One region of the Halomonas sp. PA16-9 genome, then DNA from elsewhere that is predicted to be linked to it. Evidence: predicted binding sites of a transcription regulator. Region 1 holds the regulator's gene; each other region holds the start of a gene.
The links. The regulator FNR, encoded in region 1, switches genes on or off when oxygen is low (the NO sensors DNR and NnrR bind a similar motif). The targets are predictions, from matches to a motif close to TTGATNTANATCAA.
Positions count from the first base shown of each region.

Region 2: frdA (fumarate reductase (quinol) flavoprotein subunit) is a predicted target of FNR. The motif match lies at 2,741-2,754, and genes of this name have one in related genera.
Region 3: FDY98_RS19525 (xanthine dehydrogenase family protein molybdopterin-binding subunit) is a predicted target of FNR. The motif match lies at 2,067-2,080, and genes of this name have one in related genera.
Region 4: FDY98_RS23460 (YfcC family protein) is a predicted target of FNR. The motif match lies at 2,548-2,561, and genes of this name have one in related genera.

Region 1 covers NZ_CP040452.1:57,956-62,176, reverse strand. Annotated here, with positions in the region: partial or broken gene FDY98_RS16765 (DUF294 nucleotidyltransferase-like domain-containing protein) at 1-287, shown strand, start outside; gene FDY98_RS16760 (DNA polymerase III subunit epsilon) at 293-946, shown strand; gene ttcA (tRNA 2-thiocytidine(32) synthetase TtcA) at 1,207-2,127, shown strand; gene fnr (fumarate/nitrate reduction transcriptional regulator Fnr) at 2,120-2,866, opposite strand; gene hemN (oxygen-independent coproporphyrinogen III oxidase) at 2,951-4,221, opposite strand, start outside.
Region 2 covers NZ_CP040452.1:517,776-521,996, forward strand. Annotated here, with positions in the region: gene FDY98_RS18800 (fumarate reductase) at 1-74, opposite strand, end outside; gene FDY98_RS18805 (succinate dehydrogenase/fumarate reductase iron-sulfur subunit) at 87-839, opposite strand; gene frdA (fumarate reductase (quinol) flavoprotein subunit) at 836-2,623, opposite strand; gene FDY98_RS18815 (anion permease) at 2,889-4,221, shown strand, end outside.
Region 3 covers NZ_CP040452.1:678,244-682,464, reverse strand. Annotated here, with positions in the region: gene FDY98_RS19525 (xanthine dehydrogenase family protein molybdopterin-binding subunit) at 1-1,955, opposite strand, end outside; gene FDY98_RS19520 (MarR family winged helix-turn-helix transcriptional regulator) at 2,165-2,644, shown strand; gene FDY98_RS19515 (N-carbamoylsarcosine amidohydrolase) at 2,689-3,354, opposite strand; gene FDY98_RS19510 (maleate cis-trans isomerase family protein) at 3,405-4,181, opposite strand; gene FDY98_RS19505 (alpha/beta fold hydrolase) at 4,197-4,221, opposite strand, start outside.
Region 4 covers NZ_CP040452.1:1,522,049-1,526,269, reverse strand. Annotated here, with positions in the region: gene FDY98_RS23465 (arginine deiminase) at 1-1,009, opposite strand, end outside; gene FDY98_RS23460 (YfcC family protein) at 1,032-2,477, opposite strand; gene FDY98_RS26360 (hypothetical protein) at 2,754-2,987, shown strand; gene FDY98_RS23455 (sigma 54-interacting transcriptional regulator) at 3,132-3,995, shown strand.

The sequences.
Region 1 (4,221 bases):
GATCGCTTGGATGCCCTGGTTACTGACGGCCGGTTGGATCGCCGTTTTGCCGATGACCTGGGCGAAGCGTTGGCGCTCTTTTCTGAGCTGCGCCTCAAGCAGCAGCTAAGTACGCTGGAAACTTCTGCGGATGCGAAAGAAACTAACGCCCAAAGCAGCAGACGCGCTAACCGTGTCGTGGTGCAGAACCTCTCTTCCCTGGAGCGCGACTACTGCGCGAAGCGATGCATATTGTCAAAGACTTTAAGCAGCGGCTTTCCCACCGTTACCATTTGGAGTATTCGTGAGCGGAATGCGGCTGTTAGATCGACATGTGACGCTATTTAGCGGCTCGCTGCGCACCTTGTTAAGGCGTGAAAGTGACCGGCGTCGTTGTGCAGATTCCCCCTATGCCTGGCTGTTTCAGCCCTATATGGGCGAAGAGCTGGTGGCGCTCGCCTGCACAGCAACGCCCACGCAATCATCACCTGTGATCAGCGTGGCGGCAGTGGTGCTGAGCCATCAGCAGGTGCATACCAGTCGTGCTTTTGTGATCACCCTTGGTAGCGCAAAGCAGCCCGAGAGCGCAACGCTGCGCCGTCATCACTTGCTGTGCGAGGCGGGGGAGATACTGCCACCAAATAGTGATAACTTGAGCGCGCTAGTAGAATTTATCGGCAATCGGCCCATCGTTGGCTGGCAGTTAGAGAAGCGCATTGGAGCATTGAATGCACTACTCAGTAAGCGGCTGAATTTTGCCCTGCCCAACGCCCAGGTCGATGTGGCAAAACTGCATCAGCGCCAACTGCGCCGTTTGCACCCGGAGGTCGAAGCGCCCAGCAGCTTCGCCCAGGCGTTGGCATGCTGGCAAGTACCCGTCATGGGCATGCAGAGTGTGCTTGGAGAGGCCACCGCCAGCGCACTGCTGTATATGCGCCTGCAGCGTATTATGGCGCAGGTGGCATAGTAGTCTCTTTCGTCGTGGCGAGGACAGCTTTCCGCGAGGGCGCTGTGAACCCCTCCCTGGGCGCTACTTTTGTCATCCATGACAAAAGACCCTCGCTCCAAGCTGCCCTCGCACCGAGGTATGGTGCAGCGGTCAAAATAGTCACTTCCAATTGCGATATCTTGTGTGGCTACGTCTGATTAGTTGGGTCAGGCGGTGAGTGTTGTTAGAATAGTTATTACTTTTTTCTCACGCCTTCTACCCTCGGCAGTGCTTATACCATGCAAACTCTTGATCACTTTGATCCTGCTCACCTTGATACGGTTGGAGCCACCCCAGCTGACGCTGAGCACGACCAGCCTGAGCTGGCTGATGCGAAGCAGAAGCGTGAATTTAACAAGCTGCAAAAGCGTCTGCGCCGAGAAGTGGGCAATGCGATCATTGATTATCAAATGATCAATGAAGGTGATCGCGTAATGGTCTGCCTCTCCGGTGGAAAGGACAGCTACACGATGCTGGAGATTTTGCGCAATTTGCAGCGCAATGCGCCGGTCAATTTTTCGCTGGTAGCGGTCAATCTGGATCAAAAACAGCCGGGTTTTCCCGAGCACGTATTGCCTGCGTATCTGGATAAGCAGGGCGTGGAGTACCACATTGTCGAGCGCGATACTTACTCGGTGGTAAAAGAGAAAACCCCGGAAGGTAAAACCACCTGCGCGCTTTGTTCACGGCTGCGGCGCGGCTCGTTGTATGGCTTTGCCGAAGAGATTGGCGCCAATAAGATAGCCCTGGGCCATCACCGGGAAGATATTCTCGAAACACTGTTTCTCAATATGTTCTTTGGCGGCAACCTGAAAGCGATGCCGCCAAAGCTGCTATCCGATGATGGGAAGAATATCGTTATTCGGCCGTTGGCCTACTGCAAAGAGGCTGATATCGCCGAGTTTTCGCGGCTGATGGCGTTTCCGATTATTCCCTGCAACCTGTGCGGTTCACAGCCTAATATGCAGCGTCAGGTGGTCAAAGAGATGCTCGCCGAGTGGGACAAAAAGTTTCCTGGCCGCCTGGAGAGCATGTTCAAGGCTGTCACCAACATTGCCCCTTCCCAGTTGGCCGACCGCAGCCTGTTCGATTTTGAAGGCCTTGAGGCCAAGCAAGCAGAGCTACTGGCGGGGCGTATCCAAGCCTTTAACGTCAGCTAACTGTTTGCTCTTCCTCTTCGGCGAGGGTAATCAAGCGCGGCATATCGAGAATGTTGACCTCTCGCCCGGAGACCGCCACCACGCTCTGCTGCTGAAAGCGGCTTAGTATGCGGCTGACCGTTTCCACCGCTAAGCCCAGGTAGTTGCCGATATCAGCCCTGGGCATTGAGAGGCGAAAGCTGTAAGGCGAGTAGCCCCGGCGACGAAAACGATCCGAGAGGGTAATCAAAAAACTTGCTAGCCGCTGATCGGCGGTTTTACGCGAAAGTAGCCGCATCATACGCCGGTCATCGCGCAACTCTTTGCTCATGCTACGATAAAGCTGGCCACGCAGTTCGGGTAGCTCCTCCGAGAGTAAGTCCAGGCGGTCAAAAGGAATCTCGCAGACGGTGGTCGTTTCCAGGGCGATAACGCTACCGGGGTAATGCTCTTCGTCAATGCCATCCAACCCCACCAATTCACTGGGCAGGTAGAAATTGGTCAACTGCTCGCTGCCGTTACCTTCGGCGGTGATCTGTTTCAAACTGCCCGAACGGACTGCGTAAACGCTGGTAAAGGTGTCGCCCTGACGAAACAGCGGTTCGCCTTTTTTCAGCGGCGCGCGACGACGAATAATGGCGTCGAACTGCCCCACGTCGTCCAGCTCAAGGGCAAGTGGCAGGCACAGTGAGCTCAAACTGCAGGTTTGGCAGCGAGCTTCATGGAGTAGCGAGCGCCGACGGCTCATGGGTTCCAACATGCTTTGCTCCTTGAGAGGGTCCCGCTTATCAATTAGAAAATCCTTACTTATTATAGTCGCTTTAGCATGCCTGCAATAAGGTGATTAAACAATCTTAGAATACTGTTGTCCCGTTTGCCCGGAAAGATGGGTATCAAACGCCATTGCTATATGGCGAATCAGCAGCCGCCCCGTCGGCGTGGCGTTAAGCTGATCACCGCGGCGGGTCAGCAGGCCATCCTGTTCGGCGCTCTGCAGGCGCTCAAGCGCTGGCGCAAAGTAGCGGGGGGCATCGATGTTCCAGCGTTGACTAACGGCGGCCAGGTCAATGCCCATATCGCACATCAGCCGCTCAATCACGTCCCGCCGGATCAGGTCGTCATCACTTAAGCGTATGCCACGCACGGTGGCAAGCTGCCCCTGATCCAGCGTCGCTTCGTAGCTTGCCAGATCGCTCGGGTTCTGCGCATAGACGTCATCAATGCGCGAAATCGCCGATACGCCAAGCCCGATTAAGTCGCACTGAGCATGGCTGGAGTAGCCCTGGAAGTTGCGCTGCAGCGAGCCTTCGCGCTGGGCAATAGCCAGGCTATCGTCAGGGCGGGCAAAGTGATCCATACCGATATGCACATAGCCAGCTGCGGTGAGCATTTCGATGGTGGTGCGCAGAATCGCTAGCTTCTCTTCTCCGCCTGGCAAGTCATCGACATTAATGCGCCGCTGCGGGGCAAAACGCTCGGGCATATGCGCGTAATTAAACACAGAAAGGCGCGCCGGGTTGAGCTCGATCACCTGGCGTAGGGTGTTGGCAAAGCTCTTTTCAGTCTGAAATGGCAAGCCATAAATTAGGTCGAGATTGAGCGAGCGAAAGCCCAGGCGATGCGCCTCCTCCATCAGCGTTTCGGTAAGTACCCGAGGCTGAATACGGTTAATCGCTTTCTGCACCAGCGGGCTTAAATCCTGCACGCCCAGGCTGATGCGATTAAAGCCGAGGGATTCGAGATGGCGCAGCGTAAACACATCCGCTTCGCGAGGATCTATTTCAATTGCGTAATCGCGATCAGCAGACGATGAAAGACCAAAACGTGCATCCAGTCGATCAATCAGGTCGCCCATCTGGTTCAAACTGAGAAATGTCGGCGTGCCGCCGCCCCAATGCAACTGCTCCACCGGTCGTGATGTATCCAAGTGGCGTGCGGTCAGCACCATTTCACGGTCAAGCCGGGCTATATAGGGCTCGGCAAGGGCAGTGTTTTTGGTAGCGATTTTATTACACGCGCAGTAAAAGCAGATCTTGCGGCAGAAGGGCACATGAACGTACAGAGAGAGCGGACGCTTACTGGCATTGCTGCGCTCCAATGCCTGGGTCAGGTCGC
Region 2 (4,221 bases), 460 kb from region 1:
AGTTTAAAAAAGCGGTGTTTCAGCCACCAGTTGCGTTTCAGTGGCGGCAGGCGTTGCGATGATGATTTATCCATGACGTTCCTCCCCTACCCTTTAAACAGCGCAATGAGTGTGTGTTTGGCCGCTTCGACCTTGCCCTGATTGACCGCAGCGGCGGGGTCAACGTGTTTGGGGCATACCTTGGAGCAGAAGCCCACAAAGGTGCAGCTCCAAACGCCTTCGTGGCGGTTAAGTTCGGCCATGCGCTGCTTCTTGCCGTGGTCGCGGCTATCCAGATTGTAGCGGTGGGCCAGCGTTAGCGCCGCCGGGCCAAGGAACTCAGGATTCAAGCCAAACTGCGGGCAGGCCGAGTAGCAGAGGCCACAATTAATGCAGTTAGCGAACTGCTTATAGCGGGCGAGCTGCTCAGGGGACTGCTGATAGGTTTCCGGCGCCTGGGGGTCATACGGTTTTACCGGGTTGTCATCAATCAGGTAGGGCTTAACCGCGGCCAGGTGCTCAAGGAATATCTCCATATCCACCACCAAATCCCGCTGCACCGGGAAGTGGGATAGCGGCTCGATGCGGATCTCGCCTTCATAATCGCGCAGGAAGGTTTTGCAGCCGAGCTTGGGAATGCCATTCACCATGACCCCGCAGGAGCCGCAAATCGCCATCCGGCACGACCAGCGGTAGCTCAGCGTGCTATCGAGCTGTTCTTTAATGTGGTTGAGGGCATCCAGCAAAGAGGTGCTGTCGTCCACCGGCAGTTCGTACTGCTGCCAGTAGGACTCAGCCGAACTGTCTGGCAAATAGCGTTTAACGCTGATTTTTTTGGTGCTGATCTGCTGGGTGTTCATGCCTTGCCCCCCTTGCCCGCATCGCCATAAGCCCGCTCCGCCGGGGCGGAAAACCGCACATCGACATCCTGCCAGTGTAGCTCGGCATGGGCATCGCCTTGATAAAACACTTGGCTGTGCTTGAGGTAGTTAACGTCGTCGCGTTTCTGCATACCTTCATCCAGGCGCTGATGGGCACCACGGGATTCACGACGCTCAAGCGCCCCTAAGCAAGAGGCTTCGGCAATATCCAGGCCACACTCCAGTTCAAGACATTCCAGTAGCTCGGTATTGAATATCTTGCTGGTATCATTAACGCGAACCTTATTAAAGCGCTCACGTAGCTGACGCATGGTATCCAGCGAATGGCGCATGCCCTCTTCAGTGCGGTAAATACCGCAGCCACTCTCCATGGCTTGCACCATGGCGTGCTTGAGTGCTACCCAATTCTCTGCCCCCTCGGTTCCGTCACAGAGCCGCAACAGCTTGGCTTGTTGGCGATCGCCCTGGGCTTCCAGCAAGCGCTCATCAGCCCACTCGGTTTTGGCCGCTCGCTGGCTCGCTTGTTCACCGGCTAAGCGGCCAAATACCAGCAGCTCGGTCAGCGAGTTGGAGCCCAGGCGGTTGGCACCGTGCAAACCAACTGAAGCACACTCCCCGGCGGCGTAAAGCCCGGCAATGGAGGTTTCGCACTGAGGGTCGGTCTCAATCCCACCCATGGTGTAGTGAACCGCCGGGCGAATGGGAATGGGGTCTTTCACCGGATCAACATTGATATAGGATTTAGCCAGTTCACAGATAAACGGTAGGCGCTCCAGAATGTACTTTTCACCCAAGTGGCGCAGGTCGAGATAGACCACATCGCTGTCGCCAAACTTGCCGGTGCGGCCCGCCTGCTGCTCTTGCCAGAAGGCCTGGGAGAGTTTGTCCCGTGGCCCCAGTTCCATATATTTGTTTTCCGGCTTGCCAAGCGGAGTTTCTGGGCCCAGGCCGTAATCCTGCAGATAGCGGTAGCCCTCTTTATTGAGCAGAATGCCGCCTTCGCCCCGGCACGCTTCGGTAATCAAAATGCCAGAACCGGGCAGGCCGGTGGGGTGGTACTGGACAAACTCCATATCCCGCAACGCCACACCGTGACGATAGGCCATCGCCATGCCGTCGCCGGTGACAATTCCCGCGTTGGTATTGAAGCGGAACAAGCGCCCTGCGCCGCCGGTAGCGAGAATCACCGCTTTAGCGCGCAGCAGGGTCAGTTCACCGGTAGCGATCTGCAGGGCTATAACGCCAATAACCGCACCTTCGTGTACCGCCAGATCGAGCACAAAGAACTCATCAAAACGCTCAATCTCTGGGTACTTCAGCGAGGTCTGAAACAGGGTGTGGAGCATATGAAAGCCGGTTTTGTCGGCCGCAAACCAGGTGCGTGCGGTTTTCATGCCCCCGAAGCGGCGCACCTGCACTTGGCCATCGCCTTTACGGCTCCAGGGGCAGCCCCAGCGCTCCATCTGCACCAATTCTTGATAAGCGTGATGAACAAAGTAGTCGACGACGCCCTGCTCAACCAGCCAGTCACCGCCTGACACCGTGTCGTCGAAATGCGCTTGGTGGGAATCTTCGGCACTGGTGACGGCGGCAGCGCCACCTTCAGCCGCCACGGTATGGGAACGCATGGGGTAAACCTTGGACAGCAGCGCTATGCGCTGGGGAGTGCCCTGCTCTTTGGCCTGCTCGGCAGCCCCGATAGCAGCGCGTAAGCCTGCACCACCCCCACCAACAATGACGATATCAAAATCTCGCTGTTGCATGAAAAGCCCCTTCATTAGCCAAGTCAAAGGTGGTACTGGCGGCAATCTGCGCTGCCGTCTTGTCTATTCGAACTTACCATACAAGGGGAAGGCCCTGTTCATTAGTCCAAAGGACTATTGATGTACATCAAGAAAGGGAGGAATCGAGCTAGCATCACTTTTACCCTAGTGCTGCACCGCCTACTCTTCAAATCACTCACTGCCGGGCAGACCACTGCCCACCAAGCAAAAAGAGCACACTACCAACACTGAAGAGAGGTGCCGCATGACGACCGATGCTCAACCCTCACCGCGATGGAAACTGTTAGCGCCGCTAGCAGTTGCTATCATCGTCGCGCTGATACCCACTCCCCTGGGGCTTGCGCCTCATGCGTGGTACTTTTTCGCCATTTTCCTCGGCTGTGTGGTTGGCCTTATTCTTGAACCATTGCCGGGCGCAGTGGTGGGCCTGGTCGGCGTTACCCTGGTGGCACTACTTTCCCGGTGGGTGCTGTTCTCTCCGGAGCAACTGGCGACTGACGGATTCAGTGCTGCTAACCAGGCATTCTCATGGGCGGTGTCGGGCTTTACCAATTCCACCGTATGGCTGATTTTCGGCGCATTTATGTTTGCCTTGGGGTATGAAAAAACCGGACTCGGCAGGCGAATATCGCTTTGGCTGGTCAAGGCAATGGGAAAACGTACGTTGACTCTTGGCTACGCGGTGATGATTGCCGATGGCATTCTGGCGCCGTTTACGCCCTCGAACACCGCACGTAGCGCAGGCACGATCTACCCCGTGATTCGCAACCTGCCGCCGCTTTACGATTCGCACCCCAATGACCCCAGCATGAAGCGCATGGGCAGCTTTTTGATGTGGACCGCGCTGGCTTCCACCTGTGTGACCAGTTCGCTATTTTTGACCGCTCTGGCGCCCAATCTATTGGCGATCGCGCTAACCGAGAGCGCGACAGGTATTCATATCAACTGGGGGCAGTGGTTTATGGCAGTAGCACCTGTCGGCATTCTGCTGCTCCTGCTGGTGCCGCTGCTGAGCTACTGGCTATGCGCGCCCGAAGTGAAAGCGGGGAATGAAATCTCCGACTGGGCGGGGCAAGAGTTAACCAAGCTGGGAGCACTGACCCGCCATGAAATAATGCTGGTCATTATGGTGGTCACCGCCCTGCTGCTATGGATTTTTGCGGGCGATATTATCTCTGGGTCGCTGGTAGGCTTGGTGGTGATCTGCGGCATGCTGTTAACCGGCATTGTGACCTGGAGCGATATTCTCGATAACCGAGCAGCCTGGAATACCTTTGTATGGTTTGCCACCCTGGTGGCACTAGCGGGCGGGCTCAGCCAAGTCGGCTTCGTTAACTGGTTTGGCAATGTGGTTGGCGGGCAAATAAGCCACTTCAACCCCCTAATGGCCATGGTGGCGCTGGTGGTCATTTTCTATCTACTGCACTACTTCTTTGCCAGTGTTACTGCCCACGTTACCGCCTTGCTACCGGTGATTCTGGCAGCGGCATCAGGCATTGCCGGTCTGGATATGCAGATGTTTGTTCTGCTACTGCTACCCACACTTGGCTTTATGGGCATTCTGACCCCCTACGGCA
Region 3 (4,221 bases), 620 kb from region 1:
ACATTACCATGCACCTGATGGCGAACGCCGGCGGGGTTCACCATCAGGCCCGCATCCTGACCTACATATAGGTTCTCGACGACAACCCGTCCACTCTTCACATTGACTTTAAGCTCAATCACCCAGGCGGCGAGCGCGGCACCAAAGCCGGGAAATTTACTATGTACGTACTGGGCGTAAGCGAATCCTCGGCCGTAGCGCCACTCGCCATCGCTACTCGGATTGGTGTTAGCGGTGCAGGGTTTCCAGTTCGCACGTTCGGCTAACGCTTCGACAAGCTCGCAGGCGCGGTTATCGGCTAAGTAGCGCAACCGATAGGCGACAGGATCTTCACCCGCCAAGTAGGCGAGTTCATCAATATAGCTTTCGTGGGCGAAAGTGCTGGGCAGCGCCGAGACACCACGCAGCCAGGAGGCGCGCACCAGGGTCGGGACGTCGTCGCACACTATTTGGCGATGAGGGTAGCGGTAGGGCGGCACCGATGTTCGATCCCCCATTTCAAAGGGGATATCAATAGGTGGGGCAGCACCGGTCAGCAGTAGTGCCAGGGTGGGCGCACTGTTAGAGGGGTAGCGCGTATTAAAGCGATAGCCTGCTGGGCTGCCATCTGCGTTTAAGCCTCCCTGAATGGCCATATACTGAGCAGCCCCTTTAGGCTCCCAGGTGTGCTCCTGCTCACGGGTTAGTTGTACACGAACAGGTCGACCCACCGCCTGAGAGAGCAGCACTGCATCCGCGCCAACGTCGTCGGCGCAGTTGCGGCCATAGCAGCCTGATGTTTCCATACGGGTAATGGTGATAACACCTTCATCCAAACCGGTAAGGCGGGCGAGGTCGGCGCGCAGGCTGTGTGGATTTTGGGTGCCCGACCATACGTGAAGGCCATCTTCGTTGGCATCGGCGACAGAGCACGAAGGGCCGATGGAGCCATGCAGTTGGAAAGGCCACACATAGTGACGATTGAGCGGATGTTGTGCGGCGGCCAGAGCGCTGTCGAGATCACCCTCTTCGAGGAGTATGCGCTGCTTGCTGGGCAGGTCGAGCAGTGCTTGCTCTATGTTGTCCAACTGAGGCAAGCCTTCGATTGGGCGCCACTGGATCTTTAGCTGCTTGGCTGCGGCAGCAGCCTGCTCTTCACGCTCGGCCACCACGCCAACAAAGTCACCGACCACCACGACGCTTATCACACCTGGCAAATGCGCCACAGAGCTTTCATCTACCGCGATTAAACTGTTGCCAATAAAGTCGCCGCTATCATGGCCTACATAAGGCGGACGAATCACTCGCCCATGCAGCATGTTGGGCAGACGTAGGTCGTGGATAAAGGTCAATTGCCCAGTGGCCTTGGCGGGTATATCCACGCGGGAGGTCGATTGGCCGACCAGGGTATAATGGCTGACCGGCTTAAGCGGCACCTCATCGGCAAGCTTTAATGCATGACGGGTGCCCCGCAGCAACTCCCCAAAGCTAACGGATGAACGGTTATTATCACTTGGCGTAATAGCGCCGTTCTGGCAGCTAAGTAGTGAGTGCTCAGTGTCAAAGTGCTTGCTGCCAGTTAATAGGTACTCCCGCGCCTGTGCCGCAGCTCGGCGTAAAGGCTCGGCAGTGATCTGAATCGATGCACTGGCTATGGTGGGGCCTTGGTTGGGGGCTTCAACGGAGTTGCCCAGCACCATGGTGACGCTGTCGAACGCGACGCTGAGCTCTTCTGCAACAATTTGAGCGAGCGCCGTGCGTATGCCCGTGCCCAGGTCTACGTGGCCGTTGAAAGCCACGATATGACTAGCGCTCAGTACGGCAATGAATATCTCAGGCTCATGGGGGGTGAAGTTTGAGTGTGTACCTGGCTGTCCGGGCGCGGGCTTGGGGGGCGTAACCGGGTCGCGATAGATCACCAGAACATCAGACCCATACAGCAGTGACTCTCTTGTATAGTCTGATTTATCAGCCATGTCTGCCTCCCACGCTCGCGTTTACGATGATCAGTGCGGATGAATTTTAGGTGATGAAAGAGCGATAACTAAGGTAAAATTATAGCGTGTACGCCATAAAAGCATGATGAATTGATCCAGCGCAAGGAGTATTTCATACGTTGATGCATCATTTTGTTAACCAGTGCCATACTCGATACACGACGTCGCCAATAGATTAAGGATATGGAATGACAACGGATAGTGCGTTCAAACACTCGTCTTCCGGCGAGCACTCTACGCCTTCAGAGCAAGGGTATGATTTTTCTGAGCAAGTAGGGCATCTACTGCGTAAAGCCTACCAGCGGCATACGGCTATTTTTCAGCGCTACAGCAGCGATAAACAGCTCACGGCCATTCAATTTGTAACGCTATGCACGGTGATGGAGCGCGGCCCCAGCTCGTTAACCGATATCGTCAACGCCACGGCGATTGATCCCGCCACTATCCGTGGCGTCATTAAACGTCTTAAAGCGCGGGGGTGGATCTCGCTAACCACCGACCCCAATGATCAACGCAAAGTCATGGTCGTGATCACTGAGGCCGGGGAGACATTAGTCGAGGCTATGGTGCCCAGTGCCAAGCAAATTAGCGATCAGACCATGAAAAATCTCAACCCGGCAGAGCGGGTTGCCTTAATGCATCTGCTGGAAAAAATGAACGCGGACTGATGACTCAACAGAGACGTCCGCTTCACCTGCGTTTTCGGATACTCCTAACGCTTCATTAAGTATCCCAGTGTTTCATCCAGTCCAATCACATCGCCATATTTGCTATCGATATCAAACAGGTTAGCTTCATGGGGCGCGGGGTGACGGTCACCCACGCAGTCACGCACGACCATCACCCGAAAGCCGTGCTGTACTCCATCAACGGCGGTGGCGCGAATGCAGCCGCTGGTGGAGCAGCCGGTGATGATCAGCGTATCGATACCCATGGCGACCAGCGTGGAGGCGAGCGAGGTGCCAAAGAACGCGCTGGCATACTGCTTGGTCATTACCAGCTCGTCTTCACGGGGTGCCACCTCGGAGCAGAACTCGGCGTAAGGGTTGCCCGCCACCATCGCCCGCATGACCGGCGCCTTCTTGACCCAAATGCCGCCATCGATTTGATCCGGGGCGTGATACAGGATGTTGGTGTGGATAACAGGCGTGCCAGTGCGCCGTGCGGTATTGAGTAGCGGCGGCATATTGGCCACCGCATCCACCACGCCCTGGGCAAATAGCGGCGAACCTGGTGTGGTGTAGCCTTGCATAAAATCAACCACCAGCAGCGCGGGCCTTTTGCCAAAGCCGATGCGCCCATCCCACACGCCTCGGTAGTTGTCCGTGGCAGTGTTATCGCTAACGCCATCGCTGTTATCAGTCGTGTGTGGTGACATGGTCGTCTCCTTAATCAGCACTCTATATCGTCAATAAGTACCTGATCTCGTTAGTAAGCCCCTGACAAGAGGGCGCCCGCGCCCGGTACGATGGGCTCCAGGTCGAGTGCCTTGAGCATGGCGTAGGTGGTCGCAATCGCGGCGGTAACCACCGGCTTGCCGGTCAGGGCTTCGACCTTGGCGACGGCCGGCAGTGACGGCATTTGCACACAGGCTGACAAGACGATGGCGTCCACGTTACTTAAATCGAGACTGGCGACGATTTCGGGGAGATTGGCGGGGTCGTGGCGAGCGACATCCAGGTTATTGGGGATCTCAAGCGCCCGGTAGTCGAGCACGTCAATGCCTTCCTGACGGATGTAGTCCACCACCATTTCGGTCAGCGGCTTCATGTAGGGGGCCACCACCACCACACGTTTGGCTTTCATCACACCCAGAGCATCAACCAGGGCACCGGCGCTGGTGACCACCGGCGTGTCGCAGCCGTTCTCTTCGGTGCGGCTGCGCAGACGCTTTTGCGACTCTCGGTGGTAGCCGGGCCCCATCGCCATAATGGCAACCAGGCAGGCATACCCCATCACATCCACTGCGGCATCGGAGAGCTCCAGGGCGCAGCGATCCGACTCCGCATCCATAGCGGCCAGCTCGTCCTTGCTGACGTTCTTCATGCGCATGCGGCTGGAGTGGAAGGTAAAGCGCTCCGGGCGGATTAACTGCCGTGCCGTAAGCATGGCGGGTATTTCGGTCTCCATGGTGATATTGGAGCTGGGGACGATCTGGCCGATACGGTAGCTTTTGATCTCGTTCTTTATATAGTTGCTGGTCATGGTATTTGGCCTCTCTTAGAGCTCGCTGCCCAGGAAGTCT
Region 4 (4,221 bases), 370 kb from region 1:
CACCCGTGGCGACCACTTCCAGGGACGGGTAACCAAGTACATCGGCAACAACATCAAACAGCGGGCGGCTGTCCTGGAAGAACGACAGGTGCTTGCTGCCTTCCCCCGGACGCAGGTCGTAGCAAACCATTTCATCTGCGACTTCCTTGAAAGTGGTCACTACATTGCCGCCACAGAAGGTAAACACGGTATCCAGGTGCATGGCAGAACGGGTCTTGGGAATCTGGCAGGCAATTATCCGTTCTGCAGTGCCGTTAGCAAAAAGCGTCTTGGCCAGCTGGCCAATGGCTTGCGGGGAGGATCGTTCCCCCATCCCCACCAGCACGACACCATTACCCACCGGCATGATGTCCCCTCCTTCCAGGGTCGCCAGCGCATGATCTTCAAGCGGGTCGCCCCAATGCACGTTCACCTTGCCGGCAAACTTCGGATGGAAACGGTAGATCGCGCTCATTAGCAGCGTCTCTGGTTTGCGCGCAGCCCAGTACATAGGGTTCAGGGTGACACCGTCATAAATCCAGGCGCTGTTATCCCGGGTGAACAGTAAGTTGGGCAGTGGCGGCAGCACAAAGCCGTGAGGCCCCAGATGGTTACCGAACAGCCCTGAAGGGTCGAAAGGCAGGTCTCCTACTTCCAAACCACCAATGAGAAATTTCGCCAGCGTATTACCCGGCAGTTCGTTCATCCATGCGCGAAGGTCGGATACCATGCCTACCCCGATATGATTCCAGGTAATACGGTGGTCTAGAACCCAGGTACGTGCTTCGGGAATATCAAGCGTTGTCGCCAGCAGGTCGTTAACGTCCAGAACCTCCACACCCCGTTCACGCATTACCTCGGCGAATACGTCATGGTCTTTCTGTGCCTGCTTGACCCAGAAGACATCGTCGAACAATAACGCATCGCAGTTGGAGGGAGTCAGTCTTCTATGGGCTAGCCCAGGGCGGCAGACGATAACTTGCCGTAAAGTCCCAGTTTCCGAGTGAACGCCCAAAGTGTGTTCTGACATGTCGCATACTCCTTTGCCCTGGTTATAGAAATGCACCAATGCTAATAACTGCACTGATAAAAACAGTCAAAATAAGAAGGAGAGGCCAGATAAATACTAGCCAACGGTCATAAGAGATACGGCCTATCGCTAGGCCACCGACCACTACGGCAAAGGTCGGGTTTATCAGATTAACCAGGCCGTTGGCTGATTGGTAAGCAGTTACCACCAAGTCACGTCCCACGTCAGCAAAGTCGCCCAAGGGCGCTAAAATAGGCATGGATAGTACGGCAAGTCCGGATGAGGAGGGTACGAAGAAACTCATTCCTACCTCGATCCAGAACATCAAATTGATAAAGGTTAGTTCAGGCAATCCACCTAATGTACTTTCGGCGCTATGCAAGATGGTATCGGCAATCATGCCTTGTTCCATGATCACCACGATGCCGCGTGCCAGACCAACGACCAGGGCTACGCCGAGCAGATCGCGGGCGCCGTCGACAAAACTACTGGTCAGCTTTTTCTCGCCCAGCCGAGCGATGATGCCGATCACAATGGCGGAACCAAAGAAAAGTGCGCCCATCCTAGCCATCCACCAGCCTTGGGACGAGACGCCCCAAATCATCGCAATGAAGGTCAGAGCAAAAATAACAAGGGTAATTTTCTGAGTGCCTGAAAGATCAAAATTTTCCAGCTCGTCGTGTCCCTGTAGAAAGAGTTTGCGGTGTGCATTCTGTTGTCTGGCCACAACGGAGCGAGCAGGATCCAACTTAATGCGTTTGGCGTAGCGCATCACGTAGACTGAACAAATCACCAGCCCGCCAATCAGCAGCACCAGCCGAAGTACAATTCCATCTGTAAAAGGAATATCCGCTGCGTTAGAGGCAATGACAGTAGCGAAGGGGTTGATGGTGGAGCCCAGCACACCAATACCAGCGCCGATCAGAATCACGGCGACTCCTGTGATCGCATCATAGCCAGCAGCGATGATGATGGGGATTAGAATGGCATAGAAGGCCAGAGTCTCTTCTGCCATGCCGTAGGTGGTGCCTCCAAGGGCAAACAGCGTCATCAGGATGGGGATCATCCAGATCTCTCGGCCTTCCAGCCGATGCATCACGTTACGTATCCCCGTGTCGATTGCGCCGGTAGCATTGATAACGCCTAAGAAGCCACCCAAAAACAGCACAAATAAGGCAACGTCGATGGCATTGGCGGCATAGCTGTCGGGATCATAGAAACCCGCCGTGGGGGCCAGCATGATGTCCACAAAACCTTGAGGGTTTGAATCAACCGTTACATAGGTGCCAGGTACTGCAATTTCGCGTCCGACCTCTTCGTTCATCGTACGTTCGTATTGCCCGGCAGGAATGATCCAGGTCAGCGCCGCTACAAGAATAATTAGCAGGAAGAGAATTGAGTAGGCTGTAGGGAACCGTGTCGCTAGATCCTCTTCAGGCTTTGATGGAGTGAGCTTTTCATCTGACATGCGTTGTCTCCGACCTATGGTTAAGGAGCAATCAACTATATTCAGTGTAGTCCCATTACAATGGCTTGAATTGATTTAGATCAATCACGCAAAAGTGCATGCAGATACAGCTAATAAATGGCGAAAAATTTAATTGGTCGAGCCGTGCTTGCTGCTGTAACTGGTAATGCAGATTTTGAGCTTTGGTATGTTCTGAAGACGAGCTGGTAAGTTTTTCGTAGCTTTAACTATTATTATCTTTTACGTTTTTACTTCCTGGCTAGGCGATTCACGGGATTGAACGATACGACAATCGCGCTTTCACGCAGCGGGAAAGTGCTGTACGCGACTGACCGAGCGCTAAGGGGTCTTCGTCATCGATGCCCCCGCTTGCTGGACAGTCAGAATGGTAGGTTGGATCTCGGCCAAGACGGCATCAGGATGACCTCAGTGAGTTTCACTGAATTCATCGAAAAAGTGATTCCCGGCGTGCGCTGTGAGCCAGTGATGGAGCAGAAGCTGATCGGCTAATTCTCATTCTGCCCAATGCCTCTCCAGCGGCGCCTGCCAAGAGGTTGATCCAGCCGCAACGGAGCATCGGTTTCGAAGATATCATCGGCGAAAGTCACATCATGCTGGAAACTTGTGTGACCGCACGAAAGATGGCGCAGAGTGGTGCCCCCCATCCTGATCGAGGGCGAGACGCGGGTAGGCAAGGAGCTGTTCGCGCGTGCTATCCACAACGAATTGCCACGCTCGGGTTCGTTCGTCCCGATTAACTGTGGCGCGATGTCCCGTGAATTGATGGCCAGTGAGCTGTTCGGTTATGAAAAGGGGGCTTTTACCGGTGCGGATCGCTCGTCTGCCGGCAAGATCGAGGTGGCAGATTGTGGCACTCTATGCCTTGACGAAATCGGCGAATTGCCGCCCGGTATGCAGCCGTATCTGTTACGGGTACTGGACGACGGTATCGTCTACCGTATCGGCAGCCATCAGGAAAAGCGGGTAGCCATCGGTCTGGTATCGATGACCAACCGCAACCTGGCCAATGAAGTGGAAAAGGGCACCTTTCGTCAGGATCTGTTTTATCGCATTGCTACGCTGCGCTTGAGGGTTCCGCCTCTGCGCGAGCGGGGAGACGACGTGCTGTTGATCGCCGAGCAGCTGTGCAGAACGCTTGCCATGCAACGGGGAACAACCCCCGTTTCACTGTCGAGCGAGGCCCAGGACTGCTTGAGTCATTACCATTGGCCCGGAAACGTGCGCGAGCTGCGCAATGTTCTGGAAATGTCGATGCTAATGGCTTCGGGGAAATGCATTGAATGGCACGACTTACCCGAGGAGGTTCGTATGAACCAAGAGGCCCCTTCAGCGACGAATAGGCTATATACGTCGACTTCTGATCTCAGGACAACGGAAGAGCTTCTCATCAAAGAAACAATAGCGCGCCAAGGAGGTAACTTGACCCAAGCGGCAAAGCAACTCGGCATTGCCCGATCCACGCTCTACAGCCGGTTGGCTAAAGAGGCGAAACGGTAGCGGTAGTAGCCCTGATTTGACGAAGCCACATTACCAGATTCGTTTGATAATAGACGCTCTTTATCTTCCCGGTGTGAACTCGTTCTAACCGCCAGCTTGCTTTGTTTTATGCGCCCAGAAGAGAGCAATGCAACAATATATGTTGACTTTTAGTGAATGAAGAAGGCATTGCAATGGTGCGTCATTGGCGGCAAACGCGATAAGTCCAAAGCATTAAACGCTACCG